Regions from separate parts of the Streptomyces sp. NPDC020884 genome, predicted to be linked through region 2. Evidence: riboswitches for the same ligand, from Rfam matches in the RefSeq annotation. Region 2 holds a riboswitch; each other region holds the start of a gene.
What was found. Region 2 has a riboswitch for cobalamin ahead of ACH4UK_RS22150 (ABC transporter substrate-binding protein). Riboswitches for the same ligand answer to the same signal wherever they lie in the genome.
Positions count from the first base shown of each region.

Region 1: it holds a riboswitch for cobalamin, as region 2 does, so the genes downstream of both, ACH4UK_RS35925 (CbtB-domain containing protein) here and ACH4UK_RS22150 (ABC transporter substrate-binding protein) in region 2, are expected to answer to the same signal.
Region 3: it holds a riboswitch for cobalamin, as region 2 does, so the genes downstream of both, metE (5-methyltetrahydropteroyltriglutamate--homocysteine S-methyltransferase) here and ACH4UK_RS22150 (ABC transporter substrate-binding protein) in region 2, are expected to answer to the same signal.

Region 1 covers NZ_JBIRRY010000016.1:18,955-24,219, forward strand. Annotated here, with positions in the region: gene ACH4UK_RS35910 (TetR/AcrR family transcriptional regulator) at 1-612, opposite strand, end outside; gene ACH4UK_RS35915 (SDR family oxidoreductase) at 645-1,427, opposite strand; gene ACH4UK_RS35920 (CbtA family protein) at 1,722-2,477, opposite strand; gene ACH4UK_RS35925 (CbtB-domain containing protein) at 2,556-2,771, opposite strand; adenosylcobalamin (AdoCbl) riboswitch at 2,816-2,910, opposite strand; gene ACH4UK_RS35930 (histidine phosphatase family protein) at 3,037-3,627, shown strand; gene ACH4UK_RS35935 (4'-phosphopantetheinyl transferase) at 3,631-4,416, opposite strand; gene ACH4UK_RS35940 (metallophosphoesterase family protein) at 4,413-5,265, opposite strand, start outside.
Region 2 covers NZ_JBIRRY010000007.1:130,681-135,945, forward strand. Annotated here, with positions in the region: gene ACH4UK_RS22135 (acyl-CoA dehydrogenase) at 1-1,206, shown strand, start outside; gene ACH4UK_RS22140 (acyl carrier protein) at 1,308-1,583, shown strand; gene ACH4UK_RS22145 (beta-ketoacyl-[acyl-carrier-protein] synthase family protein) at 1,580-2,803, shown strand; cobalamin riboswitch at 3,001-3,188, shown strand; gene ACH4UK_RS22150 (ABC transporter substrate-binding protein) at 3,248-4,294, shown strand; gene ACH4UK_RS22155 (FecCD family ABC transporter permease) at 4,384-5,265, shown strand, end outside.
Region 3 covers NZ_JBIRRY010000006.1:5,416-10,680, forward strand. Annotated here, with positions in the region: gene ACH4UK_RS19450 (immunity 49 family protein) at 1-211, opposite strand, end outside; gene metE (5-methyltetrahydropteroyltriglutamate--homocysteine S-methyltransferase) at 333-2,657, opposite strand; cobalamin riboswitch at 2,823-3,038, opposite strand; gene ACH4UK_RS19460 (MFS transporter) at 3,070-4,464, opposite strand; gene ACH4UK_RS19465 (TetR/AcrR family transcriptional regulator) at 4,515-5,159, opposite strand.

The sequences.
Region 1 (5,265 bases), on a different contig from region 2:
CAGGGCGCTCAACCGGGCCGCCGCCGTGGGGACTTCGGCGTCCGGCGGCACGCTCGGCGACCCGTCCGGCGTGAGCACCGTCGCGTACAGCGCGTCGCGCACCCGGCGGGACACCTCGATGTCGTCGAACGTCGCCGGGCGGGACACAAGCATCAGCGCCACCCCCACGTTGGCCGACATGATCATCTGGGCGGCCAGCTCGGGTGCGACACGTATCCGGCCCTGCGCCGCGGCCCGTTCGAGATCCCCGGTCAGAATCCGGTGGGACTCCAGCGCCGCGGCGGGCGGCGTGCGCATCGCCGGCGAATTCATCAACCGGTAGAGGTTGCGGTTGTCGAGGGCGAAGGCAACGTGGCTGTCCCACCCCCGGTGCAGGTCCTCCACGGCGTCCGACGTCTCGCCGCGCCCCCTCTTCGTCGCCAGGTACTTCTCGAAGCCATGGTCGACGACGGCCGACAGCAGGCCTTCCTTGTCACCGAAGTGGCGGTAGAGGGCCGGGGCGCCCACCTTCGCCGCCTCGCACACGGCGCGCGTGGAGATGTCGCCGTCGGGCGATTCCCTGACCAGCCCGGCGGCCACTTCCAGGATGCGTGTCCGTGTACTCGTGCTCACCGGACGGACGCTATCAAGCGGCACGGCGGCGCTCAGACGATGCCACCGTTGGCGCGCAGCACCTGGCCGTTGACCCAGCGGGCCGGGCCGGCGAGGAAGGAGACCACCTCGGCTATGTCCTGCGGAGTCCCCAGCCGCTCCAGCGGCGGCTGGGCGGCCATCCGGGCGATGGTCGCGTCGTCCTTGCCGTCGAGGAAGAGAGCGGTGGCCGTCGGCCCCGGCGCCACGGCGTTGACGGTGATGTCCCGGCCGCGCAGCTCGCGGGCGAGGATCAGGGTCATGGCCTCGACGGCGCCCTTGGTCGCGGCGTACGCGCTGTAGCCGGGCAGGGCCAGCGACAGCACCGAGCTGGAGAAGTTGATGATGGCCCCGCCCGCGCGCAGCCGCCGCGCGGCCTGTTGGTCGACGACGAAGGTGCCGCGGATATTGGTGCGGTGCATCCGGTCCAGCGTGTCGAGTTCGAGCTCGGCCAGCGGGGCGAGCGCCATGACTCCCGCCGCGTGCACCACCACGTCTATGCCGCCGAACGCCGCCTCGGCGGCATCGAAGAGTGCCGCGACCGCCACCTCGTCGGCCACGTCCGCCTGGTGCGCGAAGGCCTCGCCGCCCGCGGCGGTGATGGCGGCGACGGCGGCCTCCGCCTCGGTCCGGTTGCCCGCGTAGTTGACGACGACGGCGAAGCCGTCGGCGGCCAGCCGCTCCGCGCTCTCGCGGCCGATGCCCCGGGATCCCCCGGTGACCACGGCCACCCGTCGGGGGGTGTCACCGGTGCGGGGGGACTGCTCGGTCGATGTCGATGCGGACTGTTCGGTCATGACATGCACTCCTGGCGACAGGGGGTCGCGGCGACTCCGTGAAACCCGACATCAACAACGCTAACATGATGTGGTTAGCATCGCTACCCCAAAACGTAGCGATGCTAGTGAGCACTGCTACCCGACTTTCGTCATCCCCTCACCTGCACAGACGCAGAGACGCCTGAACCCCGCCGGATGCGTCCCGGCGGGGTTCAGTCATCTGTGTCTGTGCGTCTGTGCGTCTGTGCGTCTGTGCGTCTGTGCGTCTGTGCAGATGGTGCGTGGGCGCGGGCGCGGGCCTTCGGGACCGGCTCAGTTCACCGCACTCGCGGCACGGGGCGTCCCGGCACGGGCGGCAGGCGTCAGATGCCGTTCGGTGAGGTAGCCGAAGATCAGGCCGAAGGCGCTCCACAGCGTCGCCTGGACCGCCAGCGTCGAGAGCCGGAACTCCCACAGCAGGCCGGCCGGGAAGTCCTTGCCCACCTCGTCGAAGGACGGCAGGAAGGCGTAGGCGAGGCCGATCAGCAGGACGAAGCCGGCGGCGGCCGCGATGGTCGCGTTCCAGTTGCCCAGCCGTGGTGCGAGCCGCCTGCCGATGATGACGGCGGCGACGGCGAGCAGCACGCTGAGGGCGACCATGAGGAAGAACAGAGTGGTGCGCTTGCCGATGGTGTCGGGATTGCCGACGGCAGGCGGGTTGGCCGGGTACTTCAGGAACGGCACGACGTAGACCGTGAGCAGGGCGGCGCCCGCGATCAGCGCGGCCGTGGCCCGGGGGCCGAAGTCGCCGATGCGGCCCAGCGCGTAGCAGAACACCAGGGCGGCGATCCCGCCCACGGCGACGCCGAAGACCAAAACGCCGGTGGCGAGTCCGCCGGTGGCCTGCATGGTGCGGCTGACCAGCTCCTCACCGCCGCCGTGGTCGTGGCTGTGGGCCTCTTCGAGGGCGATGGCCGCGTCCACCTGGGACTCACCGAGGAAATAGGCGACGGCGAGCGCGAGCGCTCCCGCGATCAGGCCCGCGAGCATGCCGCGCACGAGCAGAGCTCTGACAGATATGGAGTTCACGATGGTTCCCTGATTTCTCTTGCTTCCCGTGTCCGCTGATTGCCTGGCCCCTGAGGCGCCTCGGGCGCCTCGGGAACCTCAGTGGCAGGGGAAACCGAGCAGGTGACGGCCGTCGTGGACCCACTCGTGGACGCCTTCGCCCGAGATGAGCGCGGTGGCGCCCTGTTCGGCGCCGACGAAGTACAGCAGGACGAGCATGAGAATGCCGAAGAAGACCGCCCAAGGGGCTAGGGCCTTCGCCGAGATCGGGGTGATCGCAGACGCTTCCGTTGCGGGAGCGGCGGACTGTGCCACGGCGGACCTCCTGTGGGAACACGCGTCCCTGTTGTGGTGCCTCGGACGAAGGTGCCGGGTCTGACTTCCCCGCACAGGTGCGGGTTCACAGTGGCGCGACCGTGCCGGATTCTCACCGGGCTTCCGTCACACCTTCGTCATGGTCGACGTGACCATACCGCCTGTACTCAGCCGCCGCCATGGTCCAATCTGCGGAGCCGCAGAGCACGGATCCCTTGGGACGAAAGGGCTGTGGGGCCCATGGTGAGCGAGTTAAGGCAGGGACATGACAGCACGGGTGATGTTGATCTCACCGGCGATGAACGCGGGCCTGCGGGAGGCCCGTTTCGACGGCGACGCTCCTTTGGACCGGTCCGGCCGGGAGCGCGCGCGGGCGGCGGCCGACGCGGTGCCGAGACGCGACCTCGTACTCTGCGGCCCCTCCGTGCGGTGCCGCGAGACCAGCGAGGCACTCGGCCTGGCGGCACGGGCCGAACCGGCCCTGGCCGGCTGGGACCTGGCGCGCTGGGCGGGCCGCCGTCTCGACGACGTGGCCGCCGCCGAACCCGAGCAGGTGGCCGCCTGGCTCGGCGACCCCTCGGCGGCTCCGCACGGCGGCGAGTCGCTGCGGGACCTGGTCGGGAGGGTCGGCGGATGGCTGGACTCCCTGGGCGGACCGGACGCACCCGGTGCGAGCTCCCTGGCCGTGGCCGAGGTCGCCGTCGTCCGGGCGGCGGTCGTCCACGGACTGCGGCTGCCCGCGGAGGCGTTCTGGCGGCTGGACGTCGCCCCGCTGACGCTGACCGAACTCAGCGGGCGGGCTGGCCGGTGGAACGTGGGGCTGGGCCGCCCGCTGACCGCTCCCCCGGCCGGCTGAACATCAGGACGTGCCGCTCGCCCGCCAGTCGGGCCGGACCAGCACGGCGGTGGCGACGATGCCGTCCTCGATCCGCCAACTCCCGTGAAGCGTCGTCGGCAGGGCCGGGTCCGTGAGCAGCAGACGGGCGGTGAAGGTGCCCGCGGCGGTGCGATCCACGGACCCGGTTCCCTCTCCCGCAGCAGCAGCAGCCGCCGCCGAAGGAGAAGGAGAAGAGGGAGGAGGAGAGAGGGGAGCAGGAACAGCGGGCGCATGCGTCCGCTGGAAGGTCAGCTCCGCCTGGGTGAAGTCGAGTTCGAGGCCGGTCACCGGATACCAGGCCTTGAAGACGCTCTCCTTGGCACTGAACAGGACACGGTCCCAGTGGATTTCGTCCGCGCCTTCAGGAAGAGCCGGGCCGATCCGCTCGCGCTCGGCGGGCAGCGTCACCAACTCCCGTACGCCGGTGGGGAGCGGGGCGTGCGGTTCCGCGTCGATGCCGAGCGACAGCACGTCCGTCGCACGGGCCAGCGCCGCCGCCCGGTACCCGTCGCAGTGGGTGAGACTGCCGACGATTCCCTCGGGCCACAGCGGCCTGCCCCGATAGCCGTGGAGCACGGCCACGGGCGGCAGTCCGAGTCCGGCCATCGCGCGCCGGGCGCAGGCGCGGGCCGTCGCGAAGTCGTTTCTTCGTTTGGCCACGCTCTTGGCGATCAGTGCCTCCTCCTCGGGGAAGAGGGGTGCGTCCGGGACGCTCTCGGCGCGGGTGGCCGCGCAGGAGACGTCGGCGGGCAGCAGCCGCTCGATCACGAGGAGCCTCCGGGGGTACGCCGCCGTGCGGACGGTTCGGCGCCGGTCCCGGCCGGTGGGGCGGGTGCGCCCTCGTAGGGAAGGATCTGCCGCAGCAGGCCGCGCGGGTGTCCCCTCTCGCGCCATTCCCTGGGGTAGCCGATGGAGACCTCCTCGAAGCGCACCCCGTCGTACCAGGTCGTACGGGGGATGTGGAGGTGGCCGTAGACGACGGCGGTGACGTTGAAGCGGCGGTGCCAGTCGGCGGTCAGTTCGGTGCCGCACCACTGCGCGAACTCCGGGTACCACATCACCGACGTGGGCTCCCGGACGAGCGGCCAGTGCCCGACGAGGACGAGGGGTATCTCGGGGTCGTGCTCCTCGAGCCGGCGTACGGTCGTGGCGACCCGGTCACGGCACCAGTCGTCCCGGGTCGGATAGGGGTCCGGATGGAGGAGGTACTCGTCGTTGCAGACGATGCCGGACTTGTGCGCGACGGCGAGCGACTCCTCCTTCGTGTGCGTTCCCGGGGCGCGGAAGGTGTAGTCGTACAGGAGGAAGAGCGGCGCGATCGCCACCGGTCCTTCGGGGCCCGGCCAGAGCGGGAAGGGGTCTTCCGGAGTCGTCACTCCGAGGTCCCGGCACAGCTCGACGAGGTGGTCGTAGCGGGCCTGGCCGCGCAGTTGGACCGGATCCTTCGCCACAGTCCACAACTCGTGGTTGCCGGGGGTCCAGATCACATGGGCGAAGCGTTCCGCGAGGAGTGCGAGCGCCCACCGGATGTCCTCGGGGCGCTCCGCCACATCGCCCGCGACGATCAGCCAGTCCGCGTCGGACGTCGGGTGCAGGGACTCCACGATCGGCCGGTTG
Region 2 (5,265 bases):
ACCTCCATCGGCCGGGTCACCCCCGGCAAGCTCTCCATGAGCGCCTGCGCGGTCGGCTCCGCCCGGGTCACCCTGGCCATCGCCGTCCGCTACGCCGGCCACCGGATGATCTCCGGATCGCGCGCCGCGCCGCGGATCCCGGTGTACGCGCACCGCACCCACCACGGGCCGCTGGCCGGAGCGATGGCCACCGTCTACGCGATGAGCCTGCTGCACCGCAGGGCCCTGGACCGCTGGGAGTCGGCTTCGGGGGCCGACCGGGACGAGGCGGAGCGGCTGGTGGCCGTCGCCAAGGGGTGGATCACCTGGCAGGCGCGTGCCGTCATCGTCGAGTGCCGCGAACGGTGCGGCGCCCAGGGGCTCCTGGAGAACAACGGCATGACCGAGCTGTTCACCGGCATCGAGGGCGCGATCACCGCCGAGGGCGACAACCTCGCCGTCCACGCCAAGGCGGCGGCCGAGATGCTGTTCAGCGCCACCGCCCGGGAAGCGGCCGAGGACGAGGGTCCCGGCGACCTGGCCGACCCCGCCTTCCTGGGGCGGCTGTTCGCGGCGGTGGAGGACCTCTGGTTCACCCGCGCCCGCGAGCGGATGAGCGCCGCTCCGCCCGGCGACCCGCTCGGCCGCTGGAACGCCGCCTCATCGGCCGCGCTGCGCGGTGTCGAGGCGTACGCCTACCGGCAGGCCGACGAGGCGTACGCCGAGGCCGTCGCCTCGCTGCCCGAGGGTGAGGCGCGCGAACGGCTGAGGGAGCTGCGCAGGCTCTTCGCGCTCCGGTGGATCGCCCGCAACGGCGGGGATCTGCTCGCCGCCGGACGGCTGACCGCCGATCAGGTCACCTTTCTCTCCGACGCGGTGGAGGAGTCGGTCGCCACGGTGGCCGCCCACACCCCCGCCCTGGTGGAGTCCTTCGCGCTCCCCGAGCGCCTGATGTCGGACTGGCCGATCGCCGGACCCGGCTACGCGGACGTCTACGACGACCCCGAGGGGCCCTGGCACCGGGGTCGCAGGGCCGGAATCCGGGGCCGCACGGCGGAGTTCCGGCGGCCCGTCTGCGGCAGCAGGAGGCGTCCGCTGCGCGAGAAGGTGGCGGCGCTCGGGACCCGCGGGGTGCTGCTGGCGTACTGGGGAACCACCTCCATGCTCTCCCGATGGTTCGAGAAGCCGCAGGTGAGCGTAGACGAATCGGTTCGCCCCAGGGCGTAACCGGAAGATCGTCATCCAGTTACTTCGGGCGGTGGGTTGCTGCGTTCAACTACCTGCCGCTCAGAAGAGAAGCCGATGAGATGCCGAGGAGAGGAATCACCATGAAGACCATCCACCCCAAGATCACCGAGGTGCTCACCGGGACGTTCAAGGTGCCCGCCGCCGAGATCCTGCCGGAGTCCACCATGGACAGCCTGGAGATGGACTCCCTCGCGGTCGCGGAGTTCGCCGTCATCATCAAGGAGACGCTGGGCGTCGACGCCGACTCCGAGAAGCTCTACAAGGACGCCACGCTGGCCGACATCTCCGCGTACATCGACGCGGCCGTCGGCAGCGCGGCGGCCGAGGCGACGGTGCCGGTGAGCAACACCCGATGAAGCGACCCGCCATCGCCGTCACGGGGCTGGGGATGATCACCCCGGTCGGCCACACCACCGACACCACCTGGGACGGAGTCCGCGCCGGGGTGTCGCCCGCGCGCACCGTCCCCGAACTGCGGGGCTGTGCGGTCGACTTCGCCTGTACGGTCTCCGGCATCGACCTCGACGACGCGGTCGGCGGCCGGACCGCGTTCCGGATGGGCCGGTACGTCAAGTTCGCCGTCCTGGCCGCCCGGGAGGCGGTCGCCGACGCCGGGCTCGACCCCGAGCACTGGGACGGCGCCCGGGTCGCCGTCGTGGTCGGCACCAGCAGCGGAGGATCCGCCGGACTCACCGAACAGGCCGTCGCCCTGGAGCGGCGCGGCCCCGAGGCCACCTCGCCCGCGGCCATCCTGCTGACCATCCCGAACATGCCCGCGGCCGAGATCGCCATCCGGATGAAGGCCACAGGGCCCAGCCTGGCCCCCTGCACGGCCTGTTCGTCCGGGGTGACCGCGCTGTCGGTGGCCCGGGACATGCTGACGCTGGGCCAGTGCGACATCGCCATCGCCGGGGCCACCGAGTCGATCGTGTTCCCGGTCGCCATGACCGGCTTCGCCCGCTCGGGCGCGGCAGCGCTGCGGGACGGCGACCCCGCCCGCCTCTGCCGCCCCTTCGCCGCCGACCGGGCCGGGATCGTCATGGGCGAGGGCGCGGCCGTCATGGTCCTGGAACGGGCCGAGGACGCCCGCGCCAGAGGTGCCGCCCCCCGGGCGCTGATCGCGGGCACGGGCGCCACCACCGACGCCCACCACCCCACCAGCCCCCACCCCTCGGGGGAGGTCGCACGGGCAGCCGTCGACGCCGCGCTGCGCGACGCGGGCTGGGGGGCCGAGGACGTCGACCACGTCAACGCGCACGGGACGTCGACCCCCCTGAACGACGCCACCGAAGCAGCCCTCATCGGCCGGGCCTACCCGCACCGGCCGCCCGTCACCGCCCCCAAGGGCGTACTGGGCCACTGCATGGGGGCGGCCGGCGCCATCGAGGCCGGCCTGACGATCCTGACCCTCCAGCACGGGATCGTGCCCCCGATCGCGAATCTGGACGCCCCCGCGCCCGGGTTCGACATCGACTGCGTCACCAAGGTCCCGCGCGCGGTCCCGGTGCGCCGGGCCGTCAGCCACTCCTTCGGCTTCGGCGGCCACAACGCGGTGATCGCCCTTCAGGCCCCGTAACCCGCAGGCCCCGTACCCCTCAAGCCTCCTGACCCGCAGGTTCAGTAACGCTCAGGCTCCGTAACCCCGGGCCCGCAACCCCGGGCTCCGCAACGCCGGGCGGAATCCGCGGGGCCGGTGCGGCGGGCCGATCCCGCGCCGTACCGGCCCCGCGCACAGCGACCCACCGCACCGCCGCTGATCTGCGGGAAGGTGCGTGATAGCTTGCCGGGGCCAGTCGAACCCCAGCGACGGGGTCAGGGAATCCGGTGCGAAACCGGAACTGACGCGCAGCGGTGAGGGGGACGGGCGGGGCCACGGCCACTGGAGCACACGCGTGCTCCGGGAAGGCGTCCCGCCCGGACGAACCCGAGTCCGAAGACCTGCTGGCGCCCGCGCCCGCACCGGGGCACGGGAACCGTACGACGGGCTCCGCGGCTGGGCCCAGAGACACCGAGGTCCTTCGTGCTGCCCACGGACACCCCCGCCCCGATACGCACCGCCGCCCTGCTCGCGGCGGGACTCCTCCTGCTGACCGCCTGCGGCGGGGGCGGGAGCGCCGGGACCGCCCCGGGCGACCGGGCCGAGGGCTTCCCGCTCACCCTCGAGAACTGCGGGCGCACCGTCACGGTGAAGGCCCCGCCCCGGCGGGCCGTCTCCGTCGACCAGGGGTCGACCGAGATCCTCCTCTCGCTCGGGCTGGCCGACCGGCTCGCCGGCACCGCCACCTGGAGCGACCCGATCATGAAGGGCCTGGAGAAGGCCAACGCCGGCGTCGAGCGGATATCGGAGAACCGCCCCTCCTCGGAGAAGGTTCTCGACAAGGAGCCCGACCTCCTCACCGCCTCCTTCGCCTCGACCCTCGCCAAGGGCGGCGTCGCCCCGCGCGAACAGTTCGAGAAGCTCGGCGTCCCCACGTACATCTCGCCCGCCGACTGCACCGGCAAGGACAACAGCGGCGGCGGCGACGGAGCCCGTACCGCGCCGCTGACGATGGACAGCGTCTACACCGAAGTCCGCGAACTGGCCCAGGTGTTCGGCGTCCCCGAGCGCGGTGACGCCCTGGTGGGGAAGCTCCGGGCGCGGGTGGCCGGGGCCACCGACAGCGTCGACGCCTCCGGCGCGTCCCTCCTCTACTGGTTCTCCGACTCCAAGGCCCCCTATCTCGCGGGCTGTTGCGGCGCCCCCGGCGTCATCACCAAGGAACTCGGCGCGAAGAACGTCTTCGACGACACCCACGACGAATGGCCCCAGATCAGCTGGGAGACCGTCGCCGACCGCAACCCCGACGTCCTCGTCATCGGCGACCTGAGCCGCACGACGCAGACCGCCGAGAGCGCCGCGAAGAAGATCGAGTTCCTGGAGTCCAACCCGGTCACCCGGACGATGGACGCGGTCAGGAACCGCCGTTACGTGCTGCTCAGCGGTCAGGCCATGAACCCCACCATCCGGACGGTCGAGGGACTGGAGCGCGTCGCGGCCGGGCTGCGCGACTTCGGGCTCGCGGGGTGAACGGCGCGAACCGGGAGGCGAAGGAGGCCGGGAACGGGCCGGTGCGGGAGACCGGGGGCCGGGCGGTCAAGGAGGCCGCGGACGGGCCGGTGCCGCCGCCTTCCGTGCCGTCGGGCCCGGTGCGCGGCGGCGGTCCGCTCGCCGTGCTCCTGTGGGCCGGCGGGGTGCTGCTCCTGCTGCTCTCCGTCGCCGTCGCCGTGACCATCGGGCCCGCCCGGATCTCCGTCCCCGACGTCTGGTCCGCCGTCGCCGCCCACCTCGGGTTCGGCGCCTCGGACCTCAGCCCGATCCGGGACGGCATCATCTGGAACCTCCGGATGCCCCGCACCCTCCTCGCCGCCGTGTGCGGCGCGGGGCTCGCGGTGTGCGGCACGGTGATGCAGTCCCTGCTGCGCAACCCGCTCGCCGACCCCTTCGTCCTCGGCGTCTCCTCCGGAGCCTCGACCGGGGCGGTCGTGGTGGTCGTCCTCGGCGTCGGCGGGGGAGCGGTGTCGCTGTCGGCCGGGGCCTTCGCCGGGGCCATCTGCTCCTTCGCCCTGGTGCTGCTGCTCAGTCACACCCTCGGCGGCAGCACCGACCGGGTCGTCCTCTCCGGCGTCGCCGCGATGCAGCTCTTCTCCGCCCTCACCTCCTTCGTCGTGATGACCTCCGCCGACGCCGAACAGACCCGCGGGGTGCTGTTCTGGCTGCTCGGCTCGCTCAGCGGGGTGGGCTGGAGCGAGGTGGTCCTGTGCACCGCCGTCCTCGCCGTCTGCCTGGTCGTCTGCCTGGCCCACGCCCGTACGCTCGACGCCTTCGCCTTCGGGCAGGACGCCGCCGCCGCTCTCGGCGTGAACGTCGCCCGCACCCGGATCGTGCTGCTGTGCACCACCGCCCTGCTGACCGCCGCCCTGGTCAGCGCGGCCGGGGCGATCGGCTTCGTCGGCCTGGTCCTGCCGCACGCGGCCAGGGCCCTCGCCGGCTCCGGACAC
Region 3 (5,265 bases), on a different contig from region 2:
ACACCGAACGCGCCGCACGGTCGAGCGCGGCCCCCGTCCCGGCCCGAGCGGCCACGTGGTCGAGCAGCTCGTCGGCCAGCTCGCGCAGCCGCTCGGGGGACGGGTCGTCGTACCGCATCAGATGCCACCGCCGCACGGTGCGTCCGGTGATGCCTTCGAGCGCCTCGCTCAGACGCCGGGCATCGATCTCATGGCACGTCACTTCCCGCACGACCCGCCGCCCCTTCATGATCTTCCAGCCGGACGTGGCACGCTATCAGCGGGCTCGGACATCCCCGCGGGGTGCGGCCCGGTGCGGGAGCGGCGGTGGCCGCTCCCGCACCAGGCCCGGATCACACCGCGTCGGTGGGCAGCTCCGCGCGGATCTCCCGGGCGGCGGCGACCAGGTTCTCCAGGGAGGTCCGGGTCTCGGGCCAGCCCCGGGTCTTGAGTCCGCAGTCGGGGTTCACCCACAGCCGCTCGGCCGGGATGGCCTCAAGTCCCTTGCGCAGAAGGGCCGCCGCCTCCTTCGTGCTGGGGATGCGCGGGGAGTGGATGTCGTAGACGCCGGGTCCGGCCTCACGGGGGTAGCCGTGGGCGGCCAGTTCGCGGGCGACCTGCATATGGGAGCGGGCGGCCTCCAGGCTGATGACGTCGGCGTCGAGGTCGTCGATGGCCTGGACGATGTCGCCGAACTCCGCGTAGCACATGTGGGTATGGATCTGGGTGTCCGGCCGCACGCCCGCGGTGGCGAGCCGGAAGGACTCCGTGGCCCACTCCAGGTACGCGGCATGCTCGGCGGCCCGCAGCGGGAGCGTCTCGCGCAGCGCGGGCTCGTCGACCTGGATCACCGAAGTGCCGTTCGCCTCCAGGTCGTTCACCTCGTCGCGCAGGGCGAGGGCCACCTGGCGGGCGGTGTCCCCGAGCGGCTGGTCGTCGCGGACGAAGGACCAGGCGAGCATGGTGACCGGTCCGGTGAGCATGCCCTTAACGGGGCGCTCGGTCAGCGACTGCGCGTACGCGGTCCAGCGCACCGTCATCGGCTCGGGGCGCGAGATGTCGCCCGCCAGGACCGGCGGGCGGACGTAGCGGGTGCCGTAGGACTGCACCCAGCCGTGCCGGGTGGCGAGGTATCCGGTGAGCTGCTCGGCGAAGTACTGCACCATGTCGTTGCGTTCGGGCTCGCCGTGCACCAGGACGTCGAGCCCCGCCTTCTCCTGGAAGGAGAGGACCTCGCGGATCTCGTCCTTGATGCGCTCCTCGTACCCGGCCTCGTCGATCCGCCCGGCCCGCAGGTCCGCGCGTGCGGTGCGCAGTTCGGTGGTCTGCGGGAACGAGCCGATGGTGGTCGTCGGCAGCAGCGGCAGCCCGAGGTGGGCGCGCTGGGCGGCGGAGCGCTCGGTGTACGGCTGCGAGCGGCGGCCGTCGGCGTCGGTGACGGCCGCCGTACGGGCGCGCACGGCCGGGTCGTGCGTGAGCGCCGCACCGGAGCGGGAGGCCAGGTCGGCCCGGTTGGCGGCGAGTTCGGCGGCGATCGTGTCGGTGCCGCCGGCCAGCCCGCGGGCCAGGACGACGATCTCCTCGGTCTTCTGCCGGGCGAAGGCGAGCCAGCGGGCGATCTGGGGGGCGATGTCGCGCTCGGCGTCCGCGTCCAGCGGGACGTGCAGCAGCGAGGAGGAGGCGCTGACGTCGACCCGGTCGGCGAGGCCGAGGAGCGTGCCGAGGGTGGCGAGCGACTTCTCGTAGTCGTTGATCCAGATGTTGCGGCCGTTGACGACCCCGGCGACCAGCCGCTTGCCGGGCAGTCCGCCGGCCGCGGCGAGGTCGGCGAGGTTGGCCGCGCCGGATTCGGTGAAGTCGAGGGCGAGCCCCTCGACGGGGGCCTTGGCCAGGACCGGCAGCGCTTCGCCGAGCCGCCCGAAGTAGGAGGCGACCAGCAGTCGGGGCCGGTCGGTCAGGCCGCCGAGCTCGCGGTAGGCGCGGGCGGCGGCGTTCAGTTCGGCCGGAGTGCGGTCCTGGACCAGGGCCGGCTCATCGAGCTGCACCCAGTCGGCGCCCGCCGCACGCAGGTCGGCAAGGACCTCGGCGTACACGGGAAGGAGCCGGTCCAGCAGGGTCAGCGGCTCGAAGTCGGCGGCCACACCGGGCGCCGCCTTGGCGAGCAGGAGGTAGGTGACGGGTCCGACGAGCACCGGGCGGGGGGTGTGGCCGAGCGCGAGGGCTTCCCCGAACTCCGCGACCTGCTTGGCGGAGTCGGCGGCGAACACCGTGTCCGGTCCCAACTCGGGTACCAGGTAGTGATAGTTGGTGTCGAACCACTTCGTCATCTCCAGCGGAGCGACGTCCTGCGTGCCGCGGGCCATGGCGAAGTAGCCGTCGAGGGCGTCGGCGCGGACCGCGTCACGGTGCCGTTCGGGGACGGCGCCGACCATGACGCTGGTGTCCAGGACATGGTCGTAGTACGAGAAGTCTCCGGTCGGCACTTCGTGGACTCCGGCCCCGGCGAGCTGCTGCCAGGTTCCCCTGCGCAGTTCGGCGGCGGTCCGCCGGAGGGTGTCCGCGTCGACGCGGCCCTTCCAGTAGCCCTCGATGGCCTTCTTCAGTTCACGGTTGCGTCCCTGTCGGGGGTAGCCGTAAACGGTGGCCCGTGCTGCCGCGGCTGCGGGCTTCGCTGTCACGTGACTCTCCTTCGCGAGCGTGTCTGCGGGGGCAGATCCCGGGACGGGACGCGGACGCGAAGGGACGACGCGTCGGGCGGACACCGGGACACGGAGAACCGTGTCCGTCCACCTGACGGTTACGCCGACCCGCCCACGAGGTCACCGGGATCTCCGCACGCGAACGGTCGCGTGCGGACAGCGGGCAGGTCTTCGGACTCGCGGGCGCGTCTGCCGGGGCAGACACCTACTGGCCGTCGCTTCCCAGACCCGGCCGGGCCCAGTGCGTATGACGGCGGTCGTTCCCACTCACCGCTGCGGGGCAGTCCCGGATTCCCACCGGGTTCCCTCTTACGACACCCTGTCTGGCGGACAGGACGAACCAGCTGCGCCGGTCAGCCTAAGGGGGCGACCGCCGGGCGCACACCGTTGTTCACACTTCGGACGGTGATGTGGGACACGAGTCCGCCGCCCGCGGCCGTCGGCGGTCCGCGTCCCGCGGCGGTCCGGCGCGGCGCGCCGCGCCCGGCAGCAGCGCCGCGGGCAGCAGCGCGAGCGCGGCCGTCGCGGCGAGCACCAGGAGCGCCGTCCCCATCGGCCCCTGCCACTGCTGCGCCGGCCCGCCCCGGGCCGCGGGCAGCAGACCGGCGGCGACGGCGATGCCGAGGACGGGGCCGATGTTCACGGCGGTCTGCTTGAGGCCGCCCACCACTCCGGCGTATCCGGGCGGTGCGTCGCCGACCACCGTCCCGGTGGCCGTGACCATCACCGTGGCGTACCCGGCGCCCAGCAGCGCGAAGGCCGCGCCCATCGCCACCGGGCCGGTGCCGGTGTCCGTCCGGGCCAGCCAGCCGATCCCCAGGACCACCAGCAGCGTGCCGCCGAGCGCGGTGGTCCTGGCGCCGAGTCCGCGCAGCGCGAACCCGGCGAGGGGCGCGCCGACGACCATCAGCGCCGTCAACGGCCACGCGCGCAGGGCGCTGTCGAGCGGGTCGAGGCCCACGGCGTTCTGGAGGAAGTACGTGCTGACGAACAGGGCGCCGAACATGCCGGTCGTGGTGCACAGCAGCATCGCCAGCGAAGCGGTGACCGGTACCGACCGTGCGACCGCCGCCGGTATCAGCGGATGGCGGCTGCGGCGTTCGTGGCGGACGAGGACGGCCGCGACAACGGCCGAGCAGACCAGCCCCGCCAGCGTACGGCGGCCGGCCCAGCCGTGGCGTTCGACCTCGGCGAGCGCGTTCACCAGCAGGGCGAGCGCGGCCGCGAGCAGCAGGGCCCCGCCGGCCTCCAGGCGGCGCGACGCGCTCCGGCCCGCATGCTCGGGGACGCGGGCCGCCAGACAGAACAGGCCGATCAGGAGCGCGACGGGCACGTTGATGACGAAGACGGACCGCCAGCCGAGGTGCGCCACCAGGAAGCCGCCGAGCAGTGGACCGGTGGCGGCGGCCACCCCGATGGCGCTGGTCCGCAGGGCGACCGGCAGCCCGAGCCGGTCCGGTGGGTAGACCTGGCGGAGCAGCTCCAGCGTCGCCGGCTGGAGCAGGGCCCCGAACACTCCCTGTACGGCGCGCAGCGCGATGACCCAGCCGACCGAGGGTGCGACGGCGATGCCGGCGGACGCCGCCCCGAAGCCGAGGGAGCCGATCATGAGCAGCCGGGTGTGGCCGTAGCGGTCGCCCAGCCGCCCGGCGAGAACGAGAAGTCCCGCCACCGCGAGGAGGTATGCCGTGCTCGTCCACTGCACCTGGGCCAGGGTCGCGGAGAGATCACGCTGCAGCGTGGGCTGGGCCACGATGAGGACGGAGCCGTCGAGCGCGACGATCATCGCCCCGGCGACACTGCCCGCGAGGGCGAGCCGGGGCCGGACGGCCGCGGTCACGGGTTCGCCGGTCCGAGGTGGGCCTCGACGGTCCGGGCGATCAGGGGTGCGAGGCTCGCGTGGGCGTGCTCGTCGCCCGGCGAGGGGGCGTCGAGGGTGAGGGAGAGACTCCCCCAGCTCCACAGTTGGGCGATGCCGTGGACGTTCGCCCAGAAGACGGCGGCCACGGCGTCCGGGGCGTCCCCGGGGCCGAGGGGCGATTCCCGGGCGGCGTCCTGGCGGTGGCGGGCGACCAGGGCGACGACGGACGCGAACAGCGGGAGCGTCTTCTCCCGCAGCCGGGGCCGCCCGTCGGCCTCGTCGCCGCCGTCCAGCAGGTCGTGGCGGAACATCAGCTCGAACATCGGGCGGTGCTCGACGGCGAATCCGACATAGGCGTCGGCGAGGCGGCTCAGCTGCGCGCGCGGCTCGCCGTCCGGCTGGAGGGCCGTGTCGAGCCGGTCCTTCAGCGCGTCGAATCCGCGCCCGGCGACGGCGGAGAGCAGGGAGCGGTGGGTGGGGAAATGGCGGCGCGGGGCGCCGTGCGAGACGCCGGCCCGCCGGGCGATCTCCCGCAGCCCCAACGCCGCGATCCCCTCGGTCTCCAGCATCTCGACGCCGACGTCCACCAGCCGTTCCCGCAAGGGGGATTCGTCTTCCATGAGGATTTTCTAGCACCGCGAAGTAGACAGTGTCTACTCATCATGCGGCCCGGGTCGGGCACGGACGCGGGCACGGGCGTTCCACGCCCGTTCTGCTGTTCGTCAC